DNA from 4 places in the Rhizobium aureum genome. Region 1 is predicted to be linked to each of the others. Evidence: predicted binding sites of a transcription regulator. Region 1 holds the regulator's gene; each other region holds the start of a gene.

Region 1 (2,180 bases):
CTCGGCCATCTGGTCGAGGAGAACGACACCGATAAAATGTTCACCAATCCCGACGATTACCGCACGCAGGATTACATCATGGGCCGTTTTGGTTGATGATATCAAGCGCGCGGCCCCTTTCACACAGTTCACCTTGAGGATAGAAAAATGGTCTCCACACACATTCTCTCTGCCTATGACGAAGACCTGAAGTTCCTGACGCGCCGTATTGCGGAAATGGGCGGCCTGGCCGAGCAGATGGTCAGCGACAGCGTACGCGCATTGGTCCAAAGCGATGCTGCCCTTGCGCAGAAGGTCATCTCCGACGACGTCGTTCTCGACCATGCCGAGCGCGAAGTCGGCGACAAGGCGATCGTCACCATCGCCCGCCGTCAGCCGATGGCAGCCGACCTTCGTGAAATCATGGGATCGATCCGCATCGCTTCCGATCTGGAGCGCGTCGGCGATCTCGGCAAGAACACCGCCAAGCGCGTCATCGCCGTGCAGGGCACCGGCGTTCCGCGCCGTCTCGCCCGCGGCATCGAACACCTTTCCGAATTGGCACTGAGCCAGCTCAAGGAAGTTCTGGATGTCTACGCCACCCGTTCGCCCGACAAGGCCGTATCGATCCGTGAGCGCGACGAGGAAATCGACGCCATGTACACCTCGCTCTTCCGCGAGATGCTGACCTACATGATGGAAGATCCGCGCAACATCACCACCTGCACGCATCTTCTCTTCTGCGCCAAGAACATCGAGCGCATCGGCGACCATGCCACCAACATCGCCGAGACGATCTATTACATGGCGACCGGCGCTCAGCCCGAAGGCGAGCGTCCGAAGGATGATACCGCCAATACCGTCGGCGCGGTGACGGAATAATCTGGAAGTGAAGAAAGGAGACCATAAGCGCATGGTTCCGAGAGTTGCTGTTGTAGAAGACGAGGAAGCGCTCAGCGTTCTGCTGCGCTACAATCTTGAGGCCGAAGGCTTCGAGGTCGACACGATCCTAAGAGGCGATGAGGCTGAGCTGCGTCTCCAGGAGCGCATCCCCGATCTCCTGATCCTCGACTGGATGCTCCCCGGCGTATCGGGCATAGAGCTCTGCCGCCGGCTGCGCATGCGGCCGGAGACGGAGCGCCTGCCGATCATCATGCTGACGGCCCGCGGCGAGGAAAGCGAGCGCGTGCGCGGGCTTTCGACCGGCGCGGACGACTATGTCGTCAAGCCGTTCTCGACGCCGGAGCTGATGGCCCGCGTCAAGGCGATGCTGCGGCGTGCCCGTCCGGAGGTGCTCTCCACGGTGCTGCGTTGCGGCGATATCGAGCTCGATCGCGAAACTCATCGCGTTCACCGCAAGAGCCGCGAAGTGCGGCTGGGGCCGACGGAATTCCGCCTGCTGGAATTCCTGATGTCCTCGCCCGGCCGCGTCTTCTCGCGCTCGCAGCTGCTCGACGGCGTCTGGGGTCACGATATCTATGTCGACGAACGCACGGTCGACGTCCATGTCGGCCGCCTGCGCAAGGCGCTCAATTTCTCCAATATGCAGGATGTCATCCGTACCGTTCGCGGCGCGGGCTATTCCATGGAAGCCTGAGCGGCTTGCCGCTCGGGTATCAACATTACAGCTCCACGCGTCTTTCAAGACGCGTTAAGGTCGCTGTAACATCTTGAAATGCTGCATAATTTTCTCTTAAATCGATTCCGGTTTAAGGAATTATGCAGGAGCGGCGGAAATAGAAAAACGGGCCTCGAGGGGCCTGTTGCTCTTTGTCTTGCTGTCACTTTCAGCCGTTGTTGCGCCGGCGGTCATGCACTGGCTGGTAGGCCATGCGCTGATGATAGGTGCAGTAGGGCGACGAATCCGGGCTGTCATTGCCGCAGAAGTGGAAATCGTCCTTCAGCGGATCGCCGACCGGCCATTTGCAGGTGCGCTCCGTCAGCTCCGTCAGGCCGAGGCGGCGGGAGATCGGAACGACGACGTTCGCAGCCGGGCGATACTGGATTTCGTTGACGGAATCGACCTCGATCTCTTCCTTCAGCATGGTTACGCCCTGCTGGCGGGTGACGACCGTCCGTGTTGCAACGCGCGATCCGTAGCTCGTGGCGCGGGGTGCTGCAGCACTGCGCTTCGGCGTGCGCGTCGCGGTTGCCGTGCCGCCGGCCTTCGCTCGGCCGGGAAGGTTCAGGCGATGTACCTT
Region 2 (2,180 bases), on a different contig from region 1:
TGCGCCTCTCCATCGGCATCGAGGACGTCAAGGACATCATAGCCGACTTGGAGCAGGCGCTCGCAAAAGTCTGAAGCCTGAACCGAAAGAAGGCCGAAAAAGCTCGACAGCGCCTTTGACCGCAGCGTATTTCATGTTGTCTCGGTCCGCGATCGCCGAATGGTGATTGCGGGCTTTTGATCTTGGCGAAACGTGATCGACAGGGGACTTGAGTGGCAACCTATCTGCAACTGGATGTCGATGGCGTGGTGCCCGAGACAGGTGCGCCCGCAGCGGATCGTCTCATTTCAGGAGCTCCGATTTTTCGAACCTGGAACCTCGACGAGGCCGATGGCGGCCTTTATGCCGGTGTCTGGGAAGCAACGCCGGGCAAATGGAGGATCGTCTATGACGAGTGGGAGTACTTCCACATTCTCTCCGGCTATTCCATTGTGACAGCTGACGACGGCGAAGCCTTTCATCTGCGTGCAGGCGACCGCCTCATCTTGAAGCCGGGCTTCAAGGGGATCTGGGAAGTCATTGAAACGACTCGCAAGGATTATGTGATCCGTCTCTGACGACGTCGTTGAATCAAAACATGAAGTTCGCGTTCGCCTGCTGCCCGCGGCGGTCCGTTCCGTGCGGATCCGTGATGACCGTGATGATTGCCACAGGTTGTGTCACCGCCGCTTCATTAAACTGTCATCAAACTGAAACAATGCGGCATTAGAGCCATCACTGTCGCCAGGAGGTCGAGGTGGGGTTCCTAACCGATGGGATACTTCGTGCTCAGCTTCTGCCCGCCATCCCTTTCATCACTCTGGGAAGTGAGTTCAATCATGTTGAATCAGAAATTTCGTTCGCTTTGCCTGACTGCAGGCTTCATCGCGGCTATGTCCGTTTCGGCCTCGGCTGCCGACATCACGGGCGCCGGCTCGAGCTTCATCGCTCCGGTTCTGTCCAAGTGGGCCGAAGGCTACAAGGCAGCGACGAACAATGTCGTCAACTATCAGTCGGTCGGTTCGGGCGCCGGCATCAAGCAGCTTCTCGACAAGACCATCGTATTCGGCGCTTCGGACAAGCCGATGAGCGACGCTGACCTCGAGAAGAACGGCATTGCCCAGTTCCCGATGATCTCCGGCGGCATCGTCGTCTCCTATAACGTCGAAGGCGTAAAGCCGGGCGAACTCGTTCTCGACGGCAAGACGCTGGCCGACATCTTCCTCGGCAAGATCACCAAGTGGGACGATGCGGCCATCAAGGCTCTCAACCCGGACGTGAAGCTGCCTTCCACGCCGATCTCCGTCGTTTACCGCGCCGACAGCTCGGGCACGACCTTCAACTTCACCGACTACCTGTCGAAGGTTTCGCCGGAATGGAAGGAAAAGGTTGGCTCGAACACCGCCGTTGAATGGCCTGTTGGATTCGGAGCCAAGGGCTCGGAAGGCGTTTCCACCACCGTCAACCAGACGGCTGGTTCGATCTCCTACGTTGAATATTCCTACGTCGTCGCCAACCACATCGGTTTTGCGAAGATGAAGAACGCTGCCGGCAAGGTTATCGAGCCAAGCCTGGAAACGTTCAAGGCTGCCGCTTCCAACGCCGATTGGGCCAAGGCCAAGAACTTCAACCTGATCATCACCAATCAGCCGGGCGAAAAGAGCTGGCCGATTGCCGCCTCGACCTGGGTTCTGCTCTACAAGAAGCCGGCCGACGCTGCTAAGAACGAAGAAGCGCTGAAGTTCTTCAAGTGGTCCTATGAGCATGGCCAGAAGGACGCGGCCGCCCTGTCTTATCTCGCGGTCCCGGACAATGTTGTCGAGATCGTCGAGAAGTCTTGGAAGACGGACTTCGGCACGAAGTAATTTGTGCTAGGCGAGAAAATTGCGGCGGGCAGGGTTTTTCCCTGTCCGCCTTTCGTGACAGGACAAGGGGAAATCGATGGCTGACGCGACTCAGATGGCGGGCTTTCAGGCTGTGAATACCTCCGCCGCGACCAGAAAATTCCGAATCCAGGATCGGATTTTCTATTTGATGACGCTTGGCTCGGCTGTTCTTGTCGTGCTTCTGCTGCTGGCAATCCTCGTGGTTCTTGTCATCGATGCCTTGCCCACATTTCAGACCTTTGGCTTGTCGTTCCTTTGGGGCACCAAGTGGAGCGCGCCGGCCGATATTTATGGCGCCGTGCCTGCCGTCGTCGG
Region 3 (2,180 bases), on a different contig from region 1:
CCCAGAGCACTTCGCCCGAGCGGCCCTTCATCATCTGCGCGCCGACATCGAGAGAGGCAAACAGCGGATAGAAGGGCGAGGTCGAGGCGTGCTGCATGAAGCTTTCGTTGAAGCGCCGGTGCTCCACGCGGCGCTTCTGGCCGGTGATGTGCCTATCCTTCATGTGAATCTGCGAGGCCTGCGAGAAGCTGGCGAGCTGCTTATGGGTCGATTGCGTGGCGATGATACCGGGCGCATCCGGGCCGAGGTCCGAAAGACCCATGGCAAAGCGCCCGGCATAAAGCGGATGAAACTTCATGAAGCCCGCCCATGCCTCGTCGAAGAGGATGTAATCGCACAGGTGGCCGATGCGCTTGAGGATCATCTCGGCATTGTGGATGGTGCCGTCATAGGTGCATTGCTCCACGACAGCGACGCGGAACGGGCGCGGCTTCTTGTAAGCCTCCGGATCTTTCACCAATGGATGCGTGCGGATGCGCTCGCGCAGCGCGTCCTCGTCCATTTCAGCGAAATCCATGGGGCCGATCAGCCCATAAAGATTGCGTCTGGTCGGCAGATAGACCGGAATGCCGCCCGAGATCATCAGGGCGCCGTGATGGGCGGCCTTATGATTGTTGCGATCGAACAGCACGAGATCGCCATCGGTGACGAGGGCTGACAGAGCAACCTTGTTGGAGGTGGAGGTGCCGTTCAGCACGAAATAGGTCTTCTCGGCGCCGAAGATCTTGGCCGCTTCCTTTTGCGCGGCGAGAGCCGGTCCCTCGTGGGTCAGAAGGTCGCCGAGGTCGAGCACGGAATTGTCGAGGTCGTCGCGAAACACCGCTTCGCCCAGATGCTCCATGAAGACACGGCCGATGGGGCTGCGGCTGTAGAAGATGCCGCCATTGTGGCCCGGGCAGGTCCAGAGATGGTTGCCCTCCTCGGCATAATCGACCAGCGCACCGAAAAACGGCGTCTTCAGCGTTTCGGCATATTGCTTGAGCCGGCTGATGAGGCTCTTGGCGATGAAGGCGGGCGTCTCTTCGGACAGGAAGACATAGCCGTCGATGAAATCGAGGACCTCGACCGGCACATCCTCGAAGCGCTTGCGGCGGATCAGCAGGATGATCGGGAATTCGAGGCCGCGCCGGCGCATGAGGTTGATGAGGGCGGCCGTCTTGCCTTCCAGGCCTTTCTTGCCCCAGTCGACCAGCATGCAGCCGATCGCTGCGTCCGTCTGCACGGCGATCTCCGCATCTTCGAGATTGCGCGCGCGCACCACTTCGAAGCCGGAGCGTTCTATCTCCTCGACGATCTGGTTGTAGCGGGCACCCTCCAGATCCTCATTGTCAAAGGTGGGCGTTGCGAACAGAAAGTTGAAGCGTCTGAAATAATCCATCTGGGTACCCGCTTTTGATCCGGCACGAGGTGTCGACGTATTTCATGACATGGATGTGACAAAATATCGAATGTCCGAAACATGCAAACAGAATGGCATTTCTGCCATTCATGTCGTCTCCCTGTGGATTTTACTTTTTCATTGCAATCCGGAAAATGTCGTGTGTCCGTTAGGTTTAGGCGCTAAATCCGGATTAAGCGCATCGATGAAATCGAAAAGTCACTCGGCGCCGATCAAAACCAGACACGGCGACGCGATCTTATGAAGCGGTATGTTAGCGTGGGCCGGGTCTCTGGCGACTTTCTCTATACAAATCATCAGGTCCGCTGCTTTGCCGACATCTCGCCCAGCCGTTCTGGCAAGTATATCCCTTGCCAAAGCCACCTGATCACCTCTTCGGCTGTTCTCCCATTGGGCCAGGGTCGAATGGCCGGTCAGTCGACCGGCTGAAACAGAAGTCGCGATGAATGCCGATAGCCCCAGGATGAGCAACATGCGTCTTTTCACGTGATTTCCTCTGCATGCCCGATCTTAGCCTATGACGTCGAATTGCTATGACAACGGCACAAGATGTCAATGATGTGCAGCCGCATTCACCTGTCGGGACCCCGCATCTCTGCCGCCCGTTCCGCAATCACTTCGCTCCTCCCATTTGAAGGCATCAAGGAAGAACCGCAGATCGAAATTTCAGCTTGCCGTTTCAATCGAAATCAGTAGCTATCGCTGCTTCGGCTTTGCCGCCATTCCTTGATTTGTTCGCTTGATTGCGGGCTTCTCAGCAGCCAGATGCGCTGACGGCATC
Region 4 (2,180 bases), on a different contig from region 1:
CATAGATTTCGCTCTGGGCGGCAACAGCCGTTTTGCCCTTGTCATTCGTGAAGACCGGCAGCGGCACGACATATTCATGAACCAGCTTCAGATTTGCCGGATCGGCAGCGTCATAGACCAGCGCGCGGGTGTTCTGGCGCGTGGAGCTGGAATCGCCGCCATCCTGGCGCGTTGCAGACTGCAGCACGGCGATCAGGAACTTGCCGTCCGGCGTCAGCGACATGCCTTCCAGACCCTGGTTGTTCTGGCGGCCGCTCGTCGGGTCCTTCGGATCCGGAGCGGTTTCACCGGGACCCGGGTTGTTGGAAGCGAAGTTGACGGCACCATTGCGCATCGGCAGCAAGGCGGCTGGCGGAGGGGTGGCGGACATCATGCGGCCATCGGCGGCAAAGCGGTAGATATAGGGACCATATTCGTCGCTGATGAACATCGTGCCGTCGGGCAGCCGTGCGATCGCTTCCGTGTCGAGCGAGATCTTGCCGTTCGGCGCCTGGGGCAGCAGCGGCATCGCGCCCTCCGCCTTACGGGTGCCATTGGCCGGATCGAGGCCGGTGGTGTCGGCGCCCTTGTCATCCTTCAGAAGCAGGGTGTCGGAAAGCTTGGCGTCGACGCCTGCCTGCTCCTTGCCGGCCGGCGGCGTCGCGCCGGGCGCGACGGGGCTCAAAGTGACGTCGATCGTGTTCAGGCGCGGACGATAGTCGGTCGTGCCGACAGCATTGTAGCCGCGGTCCGGCAGCAGCCAGAGCGAACCCTTATAGGTGCCGTCGGCATTGCGAACCCAGCTCTTGGTATCGATCGACATGCCTGAACCGGAGCCGAAGGTCTCGCCGAACTTGTCACGCAGGTTGGCGGGGATGCGGCCGACCGCAACACGTCCCTTGTTGACAAGCGTCACGCCCTGGACCGCGATGGAACTATCCGCAAGCGCCGCGACCGGCGCAGAAAAAACAAATGTGGCAAGCACAGCCGACAACAGCGGCAAGCTCTTCGAACGCATAGATTTCAAGACAATATCCTCCGATGAAAATATCTATGGAGACAATGAGATCCATCTCCGGCCCTCTCTCGAGCCGTGTCGAGAAACAACAGCCCGGGTCGAAACTCCGCACGTTCGATGATGAGATGCATCCGATTGCCTGTCCCGTACGACGGTCTAAGGCGTCAATATGATAGGGACATGACAGCTCGCGCGATACGCGAGGCCAGGCAACCCACGACAGGAGCGGGAGTGTCTCTAAGTCAGGGATTTTATCGGAACGGGCCTGGGCAGCCCCTTCGCCGCAACCAGCTCTTCCTTGTATTCGGGGGAAACCAGGCCGCCGGATATCAGCAGCTTGGCGCCATCCTCCGGGCTCATGTCGAGCACCGTGATCTTTTCGCGTGGAACGAAAACCAGAAAGCCGGCCGTTGGCACGGGTGTCGGCGGCAGGAAGACCGCCACCATGTCCTGACCCATAGCATTGAATTTCGAAGCAATCTCACCCTTGGCATCCGTCGATATGAACACCATGGACCAGAGACCGGGGCTCGGATATTCGATCAGCCCCACCTTCTTGAACGACGTACCCTGCTCCTTCAGCACGGTCTCGAAGATCTGCTTGACGCTCTTGTAGATGGTCCGCACCAAAGGCACGCGATTGACGATCGACTCGCCGAAGCGGACGATACTCTGGCCGATCAGGTTCTTGGCGAGAAAACCGACGATCGTGATGAAGATCATCGCGATCACCAGGCCGGTACCGGGAACGGCGAAGTTCAGGTAGCTTTCGGGATCGTAACGCGCGGGAATATAGGGGCGAACCCAGCTATCGGCCCAATGGACGACGGACCAGGTCAGCCACAGTGTGATGGCGATCGGAGCGCATATAATCAGGCCGGCCAGGAAATTGTTTCTGATCCGCGTGGTTACGGACATTTTGATGAGTTTTTCAGTCATTCGCCGCTCGAAAACTCCGTTCCGTCGCTACCGCTATCCGGCAAATTCTCCCCACCATCTCCGTGAGCGAATCGTGCCAGAAATCAGCGCGGCATACAACCCGCCAGCTGCGTCTGCGAGCCGAACAAACGATAGGCTCACGACGACGTGACGGCAAATGTGCGACGGAAAGAATCCTATTCCACGGTAACCGATTTGGCGAGGTTGCGCGGCTGATCGACATCCGTCCCCATGAAGACCGCGG

What was found. Region 1 encodes PhoB, which activates phosphate uptake and scavenging genes when phosphate is short. Its sites were predicted from a motif close to TGTCATNNANCTGTCAT; they were not measured.
Region 2: a site for PhoB is predicted at 680-696, ahead of pstS (phosphate ABC transporter substrate-binding protein PstS). Genes of this name have one in related genera too.
Region 3: a site for PhoB is predicted at 1,423-1,439, ahead of PH552_RS16940 (Orn/Lys/Arg family decarboxylase). Genes of this name have one in related genera too.
Region 4: a site for PhoB is predicted at 1,167-1,183, ahead of PH552_RS13265 (esterase-like activity of phytase family protein). Genes of this name have one in related genera too.

What each region holds. Positions count from the first base shown of each region.
Region 1 covers NZ_JAQJCI010000009.1:123,168-125,347, forward strand. Annotated here, with positions in the region: gene pstB (phosphate ABC transporter ATP-binding protein PstB) at 1-96, shown strand, start outside; gene phoU (phosphate signaling complex protein PhoU) at 148-861, shown strand; gene phoB (phosphate regulon transcriptional regulator PhoB) at 893-1,576, shown strand; gene PH552_RS20890 (GcrA family cell cycle regulator) at 1,767-2,180, opposite strand, start outside.
Region 2 covers NZ_JAQJCI010000024.1:76,603-78,782, forward strand. Annotated here, with positions in the region: gene PH552_RS30975 (O-acetylhomoserine aminocarboxypropyltransferase) at 1-74, shown strand, start outside; gene PH552_RS30980 (cupin domain-containing protein) at 213-557, shown strand; gene pstS (phosphate ABC transporter substrate-binding protein PstS) at 873-1,844, shown strand; gene pstC (phosphate ABC transporter permease subunit PstC) at 1,921-2,180, shown strand, end outside.
Region 3 covers NZ_JAQJCI010000006.1:160,181-162,360, forward strand. Annotated here, with positions in the region: gene PH552_RS16940 (Orn/Lys/Arg family decarboxylase) at 1-1,378, opposite strand, end outside; gene PH552_RS16945 (IclR family transcriptional regulator) at 2,096-2,180, opposite strand, start outside.
Region 4 covers NZ_JAQJCI010000004.1:394,083-396,262, reverse strand. Annotated here, with positions in the region: gene PH552_RS13265 (esterase-like activity of phytase family protein) at 1-997, opposite strand, end outside; gene PH552_RS13260 (DUF502 domain-containing protein) at 1,235-1,936, opposite strand; gene glmS (glutamine--fructose-6-phosphate transaminase (isomerizing)) at 2,113-2,180, opposite strand, start outside.